3 regions of the Mesorhizobium sp. B2-5-7 genome follow, and region 1 is predicted to be linked to each of the others. Evidence: riboswitches for the same ligand, from Rfam matches in the RefSeq annotation. Region 1 holds a riboswitch; each other region holds the start of a gene.
What was found. Region 1 has a riboswitch for cobalamin ahead of FJ543_RS01315 (DUF1636 family protein). Riboswitches for the same ligand answer to the same signal wherever they lie in the genome.
Positions count from the first base shown of each region.

Region 2: another riboswitch for cobalamin. It lies ahead of bluB (5,6-dimethylbenzimidazole synthase); the one in region 1 lies ahead of FJ543_RS01315 (DUF1636 family protein).
Region 3: another riboswitch for cobalamin. It lies ahead of FJ543_RS15160 (aromatic ring-hydroxylating dioxygenase subunit alpha); the one in region 1 lies ahead of FJ543_RS01315 (DUF1636 family protein).

Region 1 is NZ_VFUO01000001.1:273,071-279,365, reverse strand. Features, by position in the region: gene FJ543_RS01340 (NADH-quinone oxidoreductase subunit D) at 1-550, opposite strand, end outside; gene FJ543_RS01335 (NADH-quinone oxidoreductase subunit C) at 550-1,152, opposite strand; gene FJ543_RS01330 (NADH-quinone oxidoreductase subunit B) at 1,157-1,738, opposite strand; gene FJ543_RS01325 (NADH-quinone oxidoreductase subunit A) at 1,729-2,094, opposite strand; gene FJ543_RS01320 (winged helix-turn-helix domain-containing protein) at 2,429-3,628, shown strand; cobalamin riboswitch at 3,658-3,865, shown strand; gene FJ543_RS01315 (DUF1636 family protein) at 3,903-4,331, shown strand; gene cobW (cobalamin biosynthesis protein CobW) at 4,334-5,371, shown strand; gene FJ543_RS01305 (cobaltochelatase subunit CobN) at 5,391-6,295, shown strand, end outside.
Region 2 is NZ_VFUO01000006.1:416,261-422,555, forward strand. Features, by position in the region: gene ribB (3,4-dihydroxy-2-butanone-4-phosphate synthase) at 1-196, shown strand, start outside; gene FJ543_RS25950 (MFS transporter) at 216-1,436, opposite strand; gene FJ543_RS25955 (TetR/AcrR family transcriptional regulator) at 1,557-2,165, shown strand; gene FJ543_RS25960 (hypothetical protein) at 2,256-3,239, shown strand; partial or broken gene bluB (5,6-dimethylbenzimidazole synthase) at 3,356-4,030, opposite strand; cobalamin riboswitch at 4,033-4,215, opposite strand; gene FJ543_RS25970 (histone deacetylase family protein) at 4,394-5,320, shown strand; gene FJ543_RS25975 (exodeoxyribonuclease VII small subunit) at 5,324-5,575, shown strand; gene FJ543_RS25980 (DUF2277 domain-containing protein) at 5,668-5,934, shown strand; gene FJ543_RS25985 (pirin family protein) at 5,973-6,295, shown strand, end outside.
Region 3 is NZ_VFUO01000003.1:269,154-275,448, reverse strand. Features, by position in the region: gene FJ543_RS15165 (hybrid-cluster NAD(P)-dependent oxidoreductase) at 1-466, opposite strand, end outside; gene FJ543_RS15160 (aromatic ring-hydroxylating dioxygenase subunit alpha) at 544-1,791, opposite strand; cobalamin riboswitch at 1,903-2,105, opposite strand; gene FJ543_RS15155 (DUF680 domain-containing protein) at 2,598-2,798, shown strand; gene FJ543_RS15150 (DUF680 domain-containing protein) at 2,868-3,074, shown strand; gene FJ543_RS15145 (DUF680 domain-containing protein) at 3,145-3,393, shown strand; gene ugpC (sn-glycerol-3-phosphate ABC transporter ATP-binding protein UgpC) at 3,467-4,579, opposite strand; gene FJ543_RS15135 (alpha-glucosidase) at 4,609-6,273, opposite strand; gene FJ543_RS15130 (carbohydrate ABC transporter permease) at 6,278-6,295, opposite strand, start outside.

The DNA.
Region 1 (6,295 bases):
GCGATTTCAGGAAAGGGTCGATCCACTTGCCGATGTCCTCGACCAGCTGGCGCGGCAGGTCCTGGTGGACGCCGCCCGGACGGAAATAGGCCGCATGCATGCGCGAGCCCGAGGCGCGCTCATAGAACACCATCAGCTTTTCGCGCTCGACGAAGCCCCACAGCGGCGGCGTCAGCGCGCCGACGTCCATGGCTTGCGTCGTCACATTGAGGATGTGCGACATGATACGGCCGATTTCGCAATAGAGCACGCGGATCAGCTGGCCGCGCCTCGGCACCTCGATGCCGAGCAGGCGCTCGGCGGCCAGCGCGAAGGCGTGCTCCTGGTTCATCGGCGCGCAATAATCGAGCCGGTCGAGATAAGGCAGCGCCTGCAGATAGGTTTTTGCCTCGATCAGCTTCTCCGTACCGCGATGCAAGAGCCCGATATGCGGATCGACGCGGTCGACGACTTCGCCGTCCAACTCCAGCACGAGGCGCAAAACGCCGTGCGCGGCAGGGTGTTGAGGTCCGAAGTTGATGTTAAAGTTGCGGACGGAGGTTTCAGCCATTACTGCTTTGCCTTCTCATCCCCTGGCAGCACGTAATCCGTGCCTTCCCATGGGGACAGAAAATCGAAATTGCGGAATTCCTGCTTCAGTTCCACCGGCTCGTAGATGACGCGCTTGGCTTCGTCGTCGTAACGCACTTCGACGAAACCGGTGAGCGGGAAATCCTTGCGCAGCGGATGGCCTTCGAAACCGTAGTCGGTCAGCAGGCGGCGCAGGTCCGGGTGGCCCGAAAACAGCACGCCATAGAGATCGTAGGTTTCGCGCTCGAACCAGTCGGCGCCGGGATAGACGCCGGTGATCGAAGGCACCATCGTCTCCTCGTCGGCCTGCACCTTGATGCGAATGCGCACATTCTGCTTCGGCGAAAGCAGGTGATAGACGACGTCGAAGCGCTTGGCCCGCGACGGATAGTCGGCACCGCAGACATCGATGATCGAGATGAACTGGCAGCGCGCATCGTCGCGCAGGAAGGTCATCACCTCGATCAGGTTTTGAGGCTCGACGTGAACGGTGAGCTCGCCATAGGCGAATACCGCATCGCCGAAGCGGCCAGGCAGCTTCTCGCCGAGATAGGTCGACAGTTCGCTTAAGGAGGCGGCCATGGATTTACCGTTCGATCGTGCCGGTGCGGCGGATCTTCTTCTGCAGCAGAAGAATGCCATAGAGCAGGGCTTCGGCGCTCGGCGGGCAGCCGGGCACATAGATGTCGACCGGCACGACGCGGTCGCAGCCGCGTACCACCGAATAGGAATAGTGATAGTAGCCGCCGCCATTGGCGCAGGAGCCCATCGAGATGACGTAGCGCGGCTCCGGCATCTGGTCGTAGACCTTGCGCAGCGCCGGCGCCATCTTGTTGGTCAGCGTGCCGGCGACGATCATGATGTCGGACTGGCGCGGAGACGCCCGCGGCGCGACACCGAACCGCTCCGAATCGTAGCGCGGCATCGAGGTGTGGATCATCTCGACCGCGCAGCAAGCCAGACCGAAGGTCATGAACATCAGCGAGCCGCTGCGCGCCCAGGTGATCAGCGCCTCGGTCGAGGTGACCAGAAAACCCTTGTCGGCAAGCTCATTGTTGATTTCGAGGAAGAAGGGATCGTCCTCCCCCACCGGCCTGCCGGTGTTGGGATCGATAATACCTTTGGGCTTCGGCGCGACGAGGGTGCCTGAACTGTCGTTCAATCCCATTCCAGCGCTCCTTTTTTCCATTCATAGGCAAAGCCGATGGTCAGCACTGCCAAAAACACCATCATTGACCAGAAACCGAGCATGCCGATCTTCGAGAAGGACACTGCCCAGGGGAAGAGGAAGGCAACTTCCAGGTCGAATATAATGAACAGGATCGACACCAGGTAGAAGCGGATGTCGAATTTCATGCGGGCATCGTCGAACGAGTTGAAACCGCACTCGTAGGCGGAAAGCTTTTCGGGATCGGGGTTGCGATACGCCACCAGGAACGGAGCCGCCAGCAGCGCCAGGCCGACGACCAGTGCCACGCCGATAAACAGGACGATGGGCAGGTACGAACTGAGAAGTGCGTTCATGCAGCGGCTTTCCGTTGGCGCCAATCCACTTTGACTACAGCACCGAACCTTAATGCGGAAGCGTGACAGATTAACCGCTGAACCGTTTTAAGGGGCCTATGCTGCAACGCGGCGAGGGTTAGCGCAGCACTTCCAGCGAAGCAAGTCAAACCTTGTTCAAAACACCGAGCTGGACGGCATTCCGGGAGAAACTGGTCCCATCCGCTCCTGTTTGATTTCCTTCGCTTTTAACTCCACTTTTCTCTCCTGACAGGGTTGCCGCCAAAACCCTGCTAGCATGGACGGGAATCACGCCGGCAATGACGCCAGACAGGTCCATCAGGGACGCATACGCATGAAGGAAAAGATCTCGCTTGCCGCCGCGCGGCGCATCGCGCTCGCCGCCCAGGGATTTCTCGATCCCCGCCCCGCCGGCACGCCGGACCGCCGCCATTTCGCCCGCGTTCTGTCTCGCACCGGCCTGTTGCAGATCGATTCCGTCAGTGCGGTGGTGCGCGCTCATTACATGCCGCTCTATTCGCGTCTCGGCCCCTATCCCCTCGCTTTGCTCGACAACGCCGCCGTGACGCGCAAGCGCACCGTCTTCGAATATTGGGCGCATGAAGCCTCGTTCCTGCCGGTCGAGACCTACCCACTGATGCGCTGGCGCATGCAGCGCGCCGAGCAAGGCGATGAAATGTATCTGGGGCTGGCCAAATGGGGCCGCGAGCACGCAGCCTATATAGAAGAGATCTACCGCGAGGTCGTCGCGCGCGGGCCGATCGCCGCTTCGGCGCTCGAAGGCCAGAAAGGCTCCGGTGGCTGGTGGGGTTGGAGCCATGCCAAGCACGCCTTCGAATGGCTGTTCTGGGCCGGGCGCATCACCACCGCGCACCGGCGCGGCTTCGAGCGCTTTTACGACCTGCCGGAGCGCGTGCTGCCGCAGGCGATCCTCGATCTGCCGGTACCGACGCCTGAGGACGCGCATCGCGAATTGCTGCGCATTTCCGCCCGTGCCCATGGCGTGGCGACATCAGGCGACCTGCGCGATTATTTTCGACTCTCGCCGGCCGACATGAAAGGCCGGCTGGAGGAACTGGTCGAGCTCGGCGACTTGCTGCCGGTCCGTGTCGAGGGCTGGGACAAGCCGGCTTACCTTCACAAGGACGCCCGTATCCCGCGCAAGATCGAGGCCCGCGCTCTGCTGGCGCCGTTCGATCCGGTCGTCTTCGAGCGTTCGCGCTCGGAGCGGCTGTTCGACTTCCATTACCGCATCGAAATCTACACGCCGGCCGACAAGCGCCAATACGGCTACTATGTCCTGCCTTTCCTGCTCGGCGACAGGATCGTGGCGCGCGTCGACCTCAAGGCTGACCGGCCGGCCAGTGTCCTGCGCGTCCATGCCGCCTACGCCGAGCCCGGCACACCGCCCGAAACCGCAGCCCAGCTCTTCGAGGAATTGAAGCAGATGCAGGGCTGGCTTGGCCTCGAGCGCATGGAAATAACGCCTGCCGGCGACCTCGGCCCGGCGCTGTCCGACATCGCGGTGTCGTAAGCTCGCGTTGACACCGCTGCCCGCAAGAGCCTAAATCCCATCCAGACGGTCTCCTCTCGGCAAAGGGAGGAGCCAAGAGGGAATGCGGTGCGGGATTGAAGATCCCAAATCCGCGGCTGTCCCCGCAACTGTGAGCGAAGAGCCAAGGCCGAAAGCCACTGGGATTGTCCCGGGAAGGCGGCTACCCAAGGCGATGACCCGCGAGCCAGGAGACCTGCCGTCTGGAATGCAAGAGTCCGATCGCCTGGCGGGTTTTCCGGGCAAGGAGCCTGATGTGGATCGCGACAGCAGTTTTTCGGCTGAAACAACCGACATTTCGTCCGGCGGGAATCATCCCCTGGCCGGCATCACGGTCATTGTCTGCGCTTCCTGTCGCGACGAGACCGGCTCCGACGCCCATCCCCGGGCCGGCGAACTTTTGGCCGAAGATACGCGCCAAGCCGCCTCGGGCGAGAAGATTCGCATCCGCACGGTCGAATGCCTCGGCAATTGCAAGCGCCGCCTGAGCGCCGCGATCCTGCGCGACGGCTGCTGGAGCTATGTGTTCGGCGATCTGACCGCGAGCAGCGGCGCCGATCTGGTCACCGGCGCGAAACTCTTCGCCACCTCGAGCGACGGCCTCATTCCCTGGCGGGGCAGGCCCGATAGCCTCAAGCGCGGCCTCGTTGCCCGCATCCCTCCCCTCGACATGCTGAAAGACTGATCATGACAACATCTCTGTCCCGCGTTCCCTGCACCGTCGTCACCGGCTTCCTCGGCGCCGGCAAGACGACACTGGTCCGCCATCTCCTGGAAAATGCCGGCGGCAAGCGGATTGCCATCATCGTCAACGAGTTCGGCGACATCGGCATCGACGGCGAGATCCTCAAGGGATGCGGCATCGACACCTGCCCAGAGGAAAACATCGTCGAACTGGCCAATGGCTGTATCTGCTGCACCGTGGCCGATGATTTCGTGCCGGCGCTCGACCAGATCCTGTCGCTGACGCCTAAGGTCGACCATATCCTGATCGAAACCTCGGGCCTCGCTCTGCCCAAACCGCTGGTCCAGGCTTTCCAGTGGCCGACGGTGAAGAGCCGCGTAACGGTCGATGGCGTCATCGCCGTGGTCGACGGTCCCGCACTGGCGGAAGGCCGCGTCGCCAACGACATGGACGCCCTGCAGGCGCAGCGCGCGCAGGACGAGAGCCTCGACCATGACGACCCGGTCGAGGAAGTGTTCGAGGACCAGATTGCCTGCGCCGACCTGATCATCCTGTCGAAGAGCGACCTGATGGATGCCGCCGGTTCAGCCCGCGCCAACGCCATTATCAACGAACACTCCGCCCGCGCCGTGAAGATCGTGCCGACGTCTCATGGCAAGGTCGATCCCTCGGTGCTGCTCGGGCTCGGTCTCGCCGTCGAGGACGACATCGAGAACCGCAAGTCCCACCATGACGGCGCATTCGATCACGAGCATGACGACTTCGACACGTTCATCGTCGACATTCCCTCGATCGCCAATCCCGATGAGCTGGCAAAGCGCGTCGCCGCGGCCGCCGAACAGGAAAACGTGCTGCGCGTGAAAGGCTTCGTCGAGGTCGGCGGCAAACCGATGCGGCTCCTGCTGCAGGCCGTCGGCCCGCGCGTCAATCATTACTACGACCGCGCCTGGACCGCCGGGGACGACCGCCGCTCGCGCCTCGTCGTCATTGGCCTCAAGGGGCTGAACCGCCCGGCGATCGAACGTATCCTCGCCGGCTGATTTTCAGGCCCGGGCCGCGATGCACATCCTCACCACGACCTCCGCCTCGCTCGACGATCTCGCCGAGCCCGTCGACCTCAGGCAGGCGCCGGCGGATATCGTGGCCCTGTCCTTCACCGACAGCGATCTCGCCGGACTGGCTGCGGCGTGGAAGGCCGATGCCGGTCGCCTGCCCTCGATGCGGCTGGCCGCACTGCGCGACCTGCGCCATCCCATGTCCGTCGACCTCTGGATAGACTGCGTCGCCCGCCACGCCAAAATCATCCTGGTGCGCATCCTCGGCGGCTACGACTGGTGGCGCTATGGCTGCGACCAACTGGCGGTGATTGCCCGCGAACGCGGCATCAAACTGGCGCTGCTTCCCGGTGAAAGCCATGACGAGGATCTCAGGCTGATCGAAGCCTCGACGCTGCCGCGCGCCGAACTGGACGGCCTGCTCGGCTATTTCCGCGAGGGCGGCCCGGCCAATATGAGCACGCTGGTGCGGATGCTGGCGAGATTGGCCGGACAGGACACGCCCGTCGCCAACCCGGTCAGCGTGCCGAAGGCCGGTTACTATCAGGCTGGATTGGGGGTCGCGGAGGAGCCGGCCGGTTCAAATGCCGGCACACCCATCATCCCGATTCTCTTCTACCGATCGATGCTGCTCGCCGCCGATGTCGCCCCGATCGATGCGCTGGCCGAGGCTTTGCGCTCCAGGGGATTGGCACCGGTCCCGATCTTCGTTTCCAGTCTGAAGGATCCGGTGTCGCTTGCGTTCGTCGAAAATGCCGTCGCATCGCTGAAACCCGCCGCGATCGTCACCGCGACCGCGTTCGCTTCCGGCGCCGAGCCCGGCGTCGAAACCTTGTTCGACCGCGCCGGCGTGCCCGTCTTCCAGGTCATCGTTGCCACCACGCGCCGCGACATTTGGGAAAACAACCA
Region 2 (6,295 bases), on a different contig from region 1:
CCGGCCGGCGCCAGGCGACCGCGAGGACCATGAAGAGGCGCGCCGGCGCGAGAGCGAATGGCGCGAGATCGGCCTTGGCGCCCAGATCCTGAAGGACCTCGGCATTTCCTCGATCAACCTGATTGCCTCGCGCGAGCGCCACTATGTCGGCCTCGAAGGCTTTGGCATCCACATCGCTAAGACCGAGATCATCTGAGCTCGACAAACCCCGCCTGTCACTCGGCCGGGATTGCCGCCTCGCATCGTTCCAACTCGCATTCGTGGGTGGCGAGGCTGCGCTGGCCGAGCAGCACCGTGATCAGCGCGATAGCGCCTGACGTCACCGAGACCCAGAATCCGTTCTGGGCGCCGAATGCATCCACCACGGCGCCGGCGGCGAAGGAGCCCAGCGCCATGCCGATGCCGATCCCGGTGGTTACCCAGGTGATGCCTTCGGTCAGCATCGCTTCCGGGACATGCCGCTCGATCAGGCCGAAGGCGGTGATGAAGGTCGGCGAGATCGCCACGCCACTGATGAAGACAGTCAGCGCGAGCGCTGGCACGGTGCTGGCGGTAAGCGGCAGCAGTGTGCCGAGCGCGACCAAGGCAACCGCGATGGCGAGCTGGCGCTGCAGCGGTGCTTTCAGGTTGAGCGCGCCGATGATGATGCCGAGCACGAAGGAGCCCAGCGCATAGACGCCGATGACGAGACTGGCAGTGCCCGGCTGGCCGAGTTCCTTGGTGATCGCCACTGTGCTCACCTCCGTCGTCGCGAAGGTCGCGCCGATGAAGATCATGGCGAAGGTGATGATTTGAACCGGCCCCAGGCGGATTGCCGAGCCGCTGGAGCCATGGTCCACCGGCCGCACTTGCGGCTCGGTCGAACGCTGCAGAATGAAGGCTGTCGAGCCCAAGGCGAGGAACAGCGTGCTGACGAGCACGCCCGCTTCCGGGAACAGCGCGGCGCTGAGGCCCACAGATAGCGATGCGCCGGCGATATAGACCAGTTCGTCCGCCGCCGACTCGAAGGCGAAGGCGGTGTTCATCTCGGACCGGCCCCGGAAAATCTCGGTCCAGCGCGCCCGCACCATGGCCGGCATGCTTGGCATTGCCGCGGCCAGCAGCGCCGACGCGAACAGCGTCCATACCGGCCAGTCTTGATTGGCCGATGCGATCAGGGCCGCGAATGCGAGCACGGAGATGATGGTGGTGGGTACGACAACCCGCGTCTGGCCGAGGCGGTCGACCAACCTCGATATTTGCGGCGCCAGGAAGGCATTGGCCAAGGCGAATGTCGCCGAAACCGCACCCGCCAGCCAGTATTCGCCACGCGTCTGCGACAGCATCGCCACGATGCCGATCGGCGCCATGGCGATCGGCAGGCGCGCCATGAAGCCGGCGGCGGCAAAGCCCGTGGCTCCGGGAGCGCGAAAGATTTCCGAATAGGGGTTTTGCATGATCCTGTTCCTCGACAAGGGGCGATTCGACAATTACATACGAGACGTATAAGTGTTAAATAGAGCATACGTCGCGTATGTCAATTGGCATACGGAGCGTATGTAAGTAAGGCCAGAAGCATGCATCGACCGCGCAAGGAGATGATCGCCGAGACACGCGCCAAGCTGATCGCCGCGGCGCGCCAGGCTTTCGGCACCATCGGCTATGCCGAAGCGTCGATGGATGATTTCACCGCGTCGGCCGGGCTGACGCGCGGCGCCCTTTACCATCACTTCGGCGACAAGAAGGGACTGCTTGAGGCGGTTATCGCCGAAATCGACGCGGAAATGGCGGCCCGGGTGAATGAGGTCGCGTCGCGGGCGCCGACCCGCTGGCAGCATTTCGTCGACGAATGCACCACCTATATCGAAATGGCGCTGGAGCCGGAAATCCAGCGCATCATGTTCCGGGATGGTCCGGCTGTGCTGGGCGATCCGGCACTGTGGTCGAATGCCAATGCCTGCGTCGGTTCAATGACCGATCATCTGACAGCGCTGCAGCGGGAAGGGGTGGTCGTCCCCGGCGTCGACCCGGAGTCGGCAGCGCGGCTGATCAATGGGGCGAGCAGCCAGGCCGCGCAGCGCATCGCCAATTCGCAAGATCCCGAAACGACATCGAAGATGGTGGTGGCCGCGTTCAAGCAATTGCTCGAAGGCCTGCTGAAAAAGCCGGAAGCGCTTTCAAGATGAACCACCATGGCAGTCCCGCCACTGCCTGCAATTGACAATAGCCGGTTTGAGCGCATCCTCCGCAGCCATCTCTGAGGGGAGATTCGGGGCATGTGGGATTTCGATATCGGCAGGTCGGTGTCCATCATGATGCGGACCTGGCCTTTCATTGTCTTTCGCATGATCGTCTATTTCGGCATCACGCTGGCCTACATCGTGGCCACCGGCACCGGCGCCTCCGTCGGCTATGGCGTCGGCCATATTTCTACCGATCCCGACGGACCATTGTCTTTTGCGATGTGGGGCGGCGTGGTCGGTTTCGGCATCGTCTCGATCGCCGTCTACTGGATCCGCGAATACATCCTCTACGTCGTTAAGGCGGGCCATATCGCCGTCATGGTGCATCTGATCGACGGCCATGATATTCCCAACGGCCAGAACCAGATCGCCTACGCGAAAGAGGTCGTGACCGAGCGTTTTGCCGAGGCCAACATCCTTTTCGTCGTCGACCAATTGGTCAAGGGCGCCATACGCGCCATCACCGGCCTGCTCGGCGGCATCGCGGCCTTCCTGCCCATTCCTGGCCTGAGCGGCCTGGTTTCGTTCCTCAACACGGTGATTCGCCTGTCGCTGACCTATGTCGACGAGATCATTCTCGGCTACAACATCCGCATCAGTTCGTCCTCGCCGTTCGAAACCGCGCGCCAAGGCGTTGTGCTCTACGCCCAGAACGGCAAGACCATGGTCAAGAATGCCGTCTGGCTAGGGGTCATCATGTGGGGCATGTCGTTTGTGATTTTCCTGCTGATGCTGGCTCCGGCAGCCGCTATTCTTTACGTCATGCCCGGGCAGCTCGCCGGCTGGGCTTTCGTGCTGGCAATCGTCTTTGCCTGGGCTTTCAAGGCGGCCTTCATCGAGCCGTTCGCCATTGCCTGCCTGATGCAGGTCTATTTCAAGACCATCGAGGGTCAGGTGCCCGATGCCGCCTGGGACGCCAGGCTGGCCGAAGCCTCGTCGAAGTTCAGGGAACTCAAGGACAAGGCACTGGCTTCTTTCGGTGGCTCACGGTGGGGCACTGCCGGCGCGACGAGCTGATCAACCGGGCTGGCGGGCGCACCGGCGACGGTGCCGAGGCGCGCCACTGCTGATTTGAGCGGCGCTTCGCCTTGCCCGCGAAAAGTCTCGCTCATGATAAGCTCGGGCAACGGCAGCCGCCGGCCCCAGCCGTGTGTTTCGAGATCCGGCTTCGGTGCGAACTCGGAAACACGGCCGACGCAGAGATAGGCGATCGGTGTCACCTGATCGGGAATGGCCAGCAAGCTTTTCAGCGCTTGCGCCTCGATGATGCTGACCCAGCCGACGCCAACGCCTTCGGCGCGTGCCGCCAGCCAGAAATTCTGCACCGCGCAGACCGTGCTGTAGAGATCCATCTCCGGATTGTGCCAGCGCCCCAGCGGCGAGCCTTTCGAGCGTTCGCGGTCGCAGGTGATGCAGATGTTGAGCGCGCTTTCGCAAATGCCTTCGAGCTTGAGCTTGCGGTAGAGCGCCTGCCGTTCTGCCTCGATTTCAGGCAGTTCCCGTTCTCGCGCGGCCAGGAACAGGTCGCGCACTTCCGCCCGCCGCGCGGCATCGCGAATGACGATGAAATTCCAAGGTTGCATGAAGCCGACCGATGGCGCGTGGTGGGCGGCAAGCAGCAGCCGCGCCAGCACCTCGTCGTCGATGGCCTCCGATGTAAAATGGCTGCGGACGTCGCGCCGCGTGAAGATGGCGCGGTAAACAGCGTCGCGCGCAATCTGGTCAAATCCATCGCCCATTGGAGCGGTCATAGCTTCCGGCATCGCTTGTCCCCTTGCGATTGCAATCGATGTCATCCGCCTGACCATGCGGATGACGATGCCTGCCCGGCCGGTCTTCTGGCTCGGGATCAACCCGCGTCCGGTGCCTTCCCGTCATCGACAGTGGCATTTACCGGCGCGGTCCCCCTCACAGCGTTGGGCACGCCACGGAGTTCAACCGTGTTCCCGATTCTCCCGCCAGGGCATTTGCAGCCAAGTGGAATCACTTGGCGTCGCAAAATGCGGCTAAAACAAACAGACCGGCAGGCACCAGGCAGTAGCGGCAGTCTTACTCCGAAGGGCCGGCGACGCCAATGCCCGCAGCGACATGAATGGACGCAGGTTCGATTTTCCCCAGCGATCAAGCTGCAACGCATGGCCATCACGGCGCCGGGGCACTAGATAGGGGGCATGGCCACCCGTCTCTACACGCACCCGATCTTTCTCGAACACATCACCCCGCCCGGTCACCCCGAGCGGCCCGACCGCCTGCGCGCCATAGAGCGCGTGCTCGACGACGAAGCTTTTGCCGCGCTTGACCGCGTCGAGGCACCGCAAGGCGACGAGGCGACCATCCTCTACGCGCATCCCGCCGATTTCGTCGCGCGTGTCCGCGCCGCCATCCCCGACGAAGGCATTGCCCGCATCGACGCAGACACCACCGCCAGCCCGAAAAGCTGGCAGGCGGTGATTACGGCGATCGGTGCCGCCAATGCCGCCGTCGACGACGTCTTTGCGGGCCGCGCCGACAACGTCTTCGTCGCCGCCCGTCCGCCCGGCCACCATGCCGAAAAGACCACGGCCATGGGCTTCTGCTTCTTCAACACGGCGGCAATCGCAGCGCGCCATGCGCAGAAGAAGCACGGCGCCGAGCGTGTCGCCGTCGTCGACTGGGACGTGCACCACGGCAACGGCACGCAGGATATTTTTTGGGACGATCCCTCGGTGCTCTATTGCTCGACGCACCAGATGCCGCTTTATCCCGGCACGGGCGCGAAGAGTGAGACCGGCGCCGGCAACATCGTCAATGCGCCGCTGGCGCCTCGGACCGGCAGCGAGGTGTTTCGCGATGCGTTCCTGTCGCGCGTGCTGCCGGCACTCGACAATTTCGCGCCGGATCTGATTATCATTTCGGCCGGCTTCGACGCGCACCATCGCGACCCGCTGGCGGAAATCAATCTGACCGAGAACGATTTCGACTGGGCGACCGGCCAGCTGATGCAGCGCGCCGCAATCCACGGCGGCAACCGGCTCGTCAGCCTGCTCGAGGGCGGCTACGATCTGCAGGGATTGGCATTTTCGGTCGCCGCCCATGTCGGGCGACTGATGAAAGGATGAATGATGACCGGTGAGATCAACGAAGACGTCAAGGCGATGAGCTTTGAACAGGCACTCGACGCACTGGAGAAGATCGTCGATGATCTGGAGCGTGGCGACGTACCGCTCGACCAGTCGATCCGGATTTACGAGCGCGGCGAGGCGCTGAAGGTTCATTGCGACCGGCTGCTGAAGGCCGCCGAGGACAAGGTCGAGAAGATCAGGCTGTCGCGCGACGGCAAGCCGGTTGGAACCGAGCCGCTCGACGCGGACTGAGGTCCGGAGCAGCCTTATCGGTTTTTGGACACGATCATCATTGAGGATACAGTTCGTCCCGATTGAAACGGACAAGAGGAGATACGGAAGCGATGTGCAGAAACATCAAGACCCTGTTCAATTTTGATCCGCCGGCAACCAACGACGAAGTCCGCGACGCGGCACTGCAGTTTGTCCGCAAGCTGAGCGGCACGACGCGGCCTTCTGCCAAGAACCAGCATGCGTTCGATCATGCGGTCGAAGCCATCGCGGCATCCGCACGCGAATTGCTCGATTCCCTCGAAACCCACCAGCATCCTCGCAATCGCGAAGAGGTGGCGGCCAAATTAAAAGCGAAAGCGGCGATCCGGTTCGCCTGATATGCCCAAGCGCCACTGACCGCTGACGAGGAGAGTTCATGAGCTTCTTCCCCGGCAAGGACCCTGAGGCCGGCGATGCCTTCGCCAGCGACCAGATCGAGCTGATGGTTATCCCTAACGCCAAGGACATTGGCGGTTTCGAGGTGCGTCGCGCCTTGCCGACCGCCAAGCGGCGCTTGGTCGGGCCGTTCATCTTCTTCGATCGAATGGGTCCCGCGATCATGCGCGCCGGCCAGGCGCTCGATGTCCGCCCGCACCCGCATATCGGCCTGTCGACCGTGACCTATCTGTTCGACGGCACGATCAGGCATCGCGATTCGCTCGGCACCGAGATGGTCATCCAACCCGGCGACGTGAACCT
Region 3 (6,295 bases), on a different contig from region 1:
CATCGGTCCATGGCGCGCAGTCGTTCAGCCAGCGCAGCATCGACATCATCGGCGTCACGCCCGAACCGGCCGAGATGAACAGGTATTTCGCCGCCGGGTGGCTGTGCAGCGAAAAGTCGCCGCCCGGTCCATAGGCCTTGACGTGCGAGCCGGGCGTCAGGTGATCGAACATCCAGCGTGTGCCGACGCTGCCCGCCTGCGCCTTCACCGTCACCGCGATCGAGAATGGCCGTGACGGCGATGATGACAGCGTGTAGGTGCGCATCAGCGGGCCGTCCGGTGTCGGCAATTCCAGCGTCACGAACTGGCCCGGCTTGTAGCGGAACCAGGTCTGGTTGTCGGAGCGGAAGGTGAAGGTCTTGACGTCGGGCGCCTCGTCGCTGACGCCGGTTACTTCCAGCACCTGCAGCCTGTCGTTCCACGGCGCCATCTGGTCGAGGTGGCGATAGAGGCCAAGATCAGTCATGGCGTTCATCCCTGCATACCTTTCATTTTGGGCGTGTCGTGATCCCAAAGCCGCTGCACAGTTTTGGCCGACATGCGCTAGGCGACACTGCGCAGAGCAGGCCGGCCGTCTTCGGAAAGCCGTGGGCCGATAAAGCGCGCGTACCAGTCGACGAACTGGATGACGCCGCCCTCGTGCAGCTCCGAATAGGGACCGGGCTCGTAGGCCGGCGACAGGATGCCGAAGGCATTTTCCTCGACGATGCGGCGGTCCTGGTCGTTGGTCTCGGTCCAGACATGGGTGAGTTCGGCGAGATCGTAGTCGACGCCTTCCACGGCATCCTTGTGGACCAGCCATTTGGTCGTAACCGCTGTTTCCGTGGCGCTGACCGGCAGCACGCGGAACGTCACCGCATGATCCACGAGGATATGGTTCCAGGTTGTCGGGTAGTGATAGTGCATCAGCGTGCCGATCCGGTCGGCCGAGACGCTGTCGGACAGGTTCTTCTTCACCGCCCGCTTGCCGGTCATCGTGTAGCTCTGGGCATCGCGCAGCAGCGGCGCGCGGGTGGCGCGGTATTGTCCGGCCGGGTCGATGCGAAACTTGCTGGGCAGGCCAACAGCTTCGCACTTCGCCCAGTGGGCCAGCATCTCCGGATCGCTGTCGGCGCCTTGCACGCCGGTCACGGTCGGCGCTTCCGGGAAGGTCTTGCACAGCTCAGGATGGTTGCCCGCGCAATGGTAGCATTCGCGGTTGTTTTCCCAGACCAGCTTCCAGTTGCCCTTCTCGATGATCGTGCTCTCGAAGGCGATCTTGGCCTCGCTCAGCCGGTGCGGCTGGAGATAGGGCTCGATCATCGCCTGCATCGGCGCGAAGTCGGCGGGCTCCTTGGCCAGGCAGATGAAGACATAGCCGGCGACGCTTTCGCAGGCGACCGGCTTGAGCCCGAACTGGCTCTTGTCGAACCCATCGGCCATCTGGCGGGCGAACAGCAGCCGGCCGTCGAGTTCGTAGGTCCACTGGTGATAGGGACACACCAGTTTGGCGGCCATGCCCTTGTCGGTGTTGCAGACGCGGCTGCCGCGATGGCGGCAGGAATTGTGGAAAGCGTTGATCTTGCCCTGCTGATCGCGCACCAGCACGACCGGATAGTCGCCGATCTGCACGGTGATGAAGCTGCCCGGCTTGGGCAACTCGCAATCATGGCCGATGAACAGCCAGTCGCGATACCAGATCAGTTCCATGTCAAGCTTGAAGTAGTCCGGGTCGGTATAGAAGGGCTGTTCCAGCGAAAGGCCCTGTCTGCGGCCGTTCAAAAGCCTCAGCATGTCGTTGCGCGCGTCCATGTCCTGTCCTCATTTTCAAGGACTGAACTGGTGGTGATGGAGGAAGGACTGGGCGCAAGCCGGCGAAGCCGGACAACACCATCCGCCCCTTGACCGCCCACCGCGATCAGTCGAGTTCTAGCGATCTCGGGCTGGTTTCCGGGCTCTGGAGTTGTCCTGGCGGACCATCGCGACACCTTCCCAGGCTTTCGCCCAGTGGTCTCCCGTTGCGACTTGAACTCCACCACCGTTGCGGGGGCAGCGCCGGAATCTGACCGGCTTCCCAATTCTCCGCTCCGTCGTCACGCAGCGGCACCTGAGATCGCTCGATCTAATCACGACAGGGTTTGCGACATCGGCACGAAAGCGACATCGCATCCATGCGGCGCGACACGTACGCGGGATCGTCCCGGCGCGGTTGCAGCGGGGGAATCGCCTCTTCTCGCCAGGCGCGCGGGCACAGTTTTCGACCCTCAGCCGGGCCGGAAAAGGGTTAATGGTTTCGAAAAGTGACTATTAGCAGAGTCTAAAATCGAACCGAACGGTTCGTTTCTGTTGACGGTGCGTGCAGGACGGTGTGAACGCCCAGCCTTCCGACACAGTTGGTGATCGGGTTATGATCTCAGACAACTATTTGATATCAAACGGAAAAATAAGACATGTAGAAGGCGTTGGTACAATTTCAAGTGGTGGAGTCATGGTCCACGCTGAACAACTTCGTGATTGGAAACGGCAAGGGGGCTCTCCCACATCGGGGCTGTCCGAACGACGCGATTTAATCCCAAGACACGCCGCTAGACGGACGGGAAAAATACTGGAGTACAAAAATGAAAAAGATCATTCTCACTGCCGCCGCCCTTCTGGCTATTTCCGGCAGCGCCTTCGCTAGCAGCGACCATTATGGTTCGAACGCCGCGACCCCCACGGCTACTGTCGACAGCTCCTACACCGCTTCGACTAAGAAGTCGGAGCCGGCTGCCCAGACGCCTGTGACGGGCGCCGACCACAACCTCTTCGGCAACAATTAATAGCGATCCCCGGCACGCGGCGGGTGACCCTGCCGCGCTGGTGGACCCTACAAATTCAGGAGTATTAAAATGAACAAGATCCTCATTGCTGCCGCTGCCGTTCTGGCTCTCTCCGGCAGCGCTTTCGCCGGCAGCGACAACTATGGCTCCAACGGCGCCAACCAGGCTGCTGCCGCTTCGACCGACAATTCGAACACCGCGTCGATCGGCAAGTCGGCTCCGGCCACCTCGGCGCCTGTCCAGCAGGGCAGCGACCGCAACCTCTTCGGCCATTAACGGCCATCCCACGGCCGGTGGGCTCTGGCCCGCCGGTCCGCGGGACTTCCAAAATTCAGGAGTACCTAAAATGAACAAGATCCTCATTGCCGCCGCCGCCGTTCTGGCCGTCTCCGGCAGCGCCTTCGCCGGCAGCGACAATTATGGCTCCAACGGCGTCAACCAGCCCACTGCTTCGTCGACTGTCAATGTCGATACGTCGCATACAGGTGCGATCCGCAACAGCGATTCGCCTGTCTACAAGCTGCTCAACTCGTCCGGCGACGTGCAGAAGCCGGCCCATCAGGGTGCCGATCGCAATCTCTTCGGCAACAACTAACCAGCCTGTGCAGACAAGAACAGCGGCGGGCCAGGCCCGCCGCTCTTGTTCTTTCATTACCGGACGGCCGTCTTCAGGCCGCCTTTGCTTCCGCTTCGTGGAGGGCAAAGGAGCGACCATCGGCATCGAAGATATGGAGATCGCCGGCATTGGCGGTCAGCCGCAGCGTCGAGCCGCGCTTGACCTCGACATTGCCCGGCAGCTTGGTCACCAGCGGCAGGTCGGCCCGGCCGATATCGACATAGACCAGCTGGACCTCGCCAAGCTGTTCGAGATAATCGACGGTCCCCTCGAACAGATAATCCGCACCGCTGGCGATCGCGAGATCTTCCGGCCGTACGCCGAAGCTGACCGCCGCTCCCTTTGCCGAAGCAGGTGTCGCGATCGGCACCGTCGCCTTGCGGCCGCCGACATGGCTGACGATGGTCGGATTGCCCGTCTTGTCGACCGTCGCCGGCAGGATGTTCATGGCCGGCGAGCCGATGAACTGGGCGACGAAGAGGTTGCCGGGGTTCTTGTAGAGTTCCATGGGCGTGCCGACCTGCTCGATGTGCCCGTCCTTCAGCACGACGATGCGGTCGGCCAGCGTCATCGCCTCGACCTGGTCGTGCGTGACGTAGATCATGGTCGTGTTGGGCATCGATTCCTTGAGCTTGGCGATCTCGATGCGCGTCGCAACGCGCAATGCGGCGTCAAGGTTCGACAGCGGTTCGTCGAACAGGAACACCTTCGGATTGCGCACGATGGCGCGGCCGATGGCGACGCGCTGCCGCTGGCCGCCCGACATCGCCTTGGGCAGACGGTCGAGATATTTGGTCAGCTGCAGGATCTCGGCGGCTTGCCGAACCCTTTTGTCGATCTCGGCCTTGCTTTCCCCACCGATCTTCATCGAGAAGGCCATGTTGTCGTAGACGGTCATGTGGGGGTAGAGGGCATAGGACTGGAACACCATGGCGATGCCGCGCTTCGAGGGTGGCACGTCGTTGACCACCTGGCCGTCGATCTTGAGTTCACCCGACGTGATTTCCTCGAGCCCGGCGATCGAGCGCAGCAAGGTCGACTTGCCGCAGCCCGACGGGCCGACGAAGACTATGAACTCGCCCGATTTGATGTCGAGGTCAATGCCGTGGAGAATGTTAAGATTGCCATAGGACTTCTTCACTTGTCTCAAATTGACATCGGCCATTGGTTTCCTCCAGTGATTCCTCGGATGTTTCAGCCTATGCGTCCGAACCAGGCGCCATAGCCGCCGAGCTCGACCGACCCGGTGCTCGCCTGCCCGGAGAGCCCGTGTCCCGGCAAAGGTTGCAGGGTTCGGTTGCCGAGGTCAACCTTCGCCGGCCTTGCGCCCAGATTGAAGACGCAGACGATCTCCTCATTGCCCGACCGGCGGGTGAAGGCGACGGTGTCGCCCTGGCTTTCGATGAAGGCGATGTCCCCCTTGGCCAGCGCCGGATGGGCGCGGCGGAAAGAAAGAAAGCGCCGGTAATGCTCAAGCAGGGAGGTTTCGTCGCCTTGCTGCACGTTGACCGCCTGCGGCAGATGCTCGGCCGGTACCGGCAACCAGGGTTTTGCCTGGGAGAAGCCGCCATTCCTTGCATTGCCATCCCACACCATGGGCGTGCGGCAGCCGTCGCGGCCCTTGAATTCAGGCCAGAAACGGATGCCGTAGGGATCCTGCAGATCCTCGAAGCGCAGGTCGGCCTCGCCGAGGCCGAGTTCTTCGCCCTGGTAGATGCAGACCGAACCGCGCAGCGACATCAGCAATGCCGAGATGACCTTGAGATAGGCCGACGGGTCCGCCTCGTCGGCGGCCCAGCGCGAGGCCGGTCGCATCACGTCATGGTTGGAAAACGCCCAGCACGACCAGCCGTCGCTGGCCACCCGGCCAAAAGCTTCCAGCACCGAGCGGACCTTGGCGGCGCTGATCTTTTCCGGCGCCAGGAAGTCGAAGGAATAGCACATATGCACGCGCTTGCCGCCGGCGGTATAGGCGGCGACCACGTCCAGCCCGCGTTGCGAATCGCCGACTTCGCCGACCGCGGCGGTCGCCGGGTACTCGTCGAGCAGCGCCCGGAAGCGCTCGAGGAAGGCGAGGTTCTCCGGTCGGCTTTTGTCGTAGATATGGTCCTGGTAGTTGTAGGGATTGACCGCCGGCGCGGTCTGGTCGTTGCGCTGTTCCGGCGGCAGCGGCGGGTTGTTTTCCAGCCCCTGGCTGTGGAAGTAAAAATTGATGGTGTCGAGGCGAAAGCCGTCGACGCCGCGTTCCAGCCAGAAGCGGGTGACGTCGAGCAGCGCGTCCTGGACTTCGCGGTTGTGGAAATTGAGGTCGGGCTGCTCGGCCAGGAAATTGTGCAGGTAGTATTGCTGGCGGCTGGTGTCCCATTGCCAGGCCGAGCCGCCAAAGATCGACAGCCAGTTGTTGGGCGGCGTGCCATCGGGTCTTGCATCCGCCCAGACATACCAGTCGGCCTTGGGATTGGTGCGGCTCGAGCGGCTTTCCTTGAACCAGGGGTGGATGTCGGCGGTATGCGACAGCACCTCGTCGATCATCACCTTGAGGCCCAGTCGGTGCGCCTCCGCCGTCAGCGCATCGAAATCCGCCAGCGTACCGAACATCGGGTCGACGTCACAATAATCCGAGACGTCATAGCCGAAATCCTTCATTGGCGATTTGAAGAAAGGCGAGATCCAGATGGCGTCCGCGCCAAGGGCGGCAATGTAGGGCAGCCTGCCGATGATGCCCTTGAGGTCGCCGATGCCGTCGCCATTGGAATCCTGATAGCTGCGCGGATAGATCTGGTAGATCACCGCGCCCCGCCACCAGTCGCGGTCGATGGCGGGGTCTGGTTTCGAAGTCGCCTTCAAAGCCGATTGCATGGTCTCAACCTCCTTTCACCGA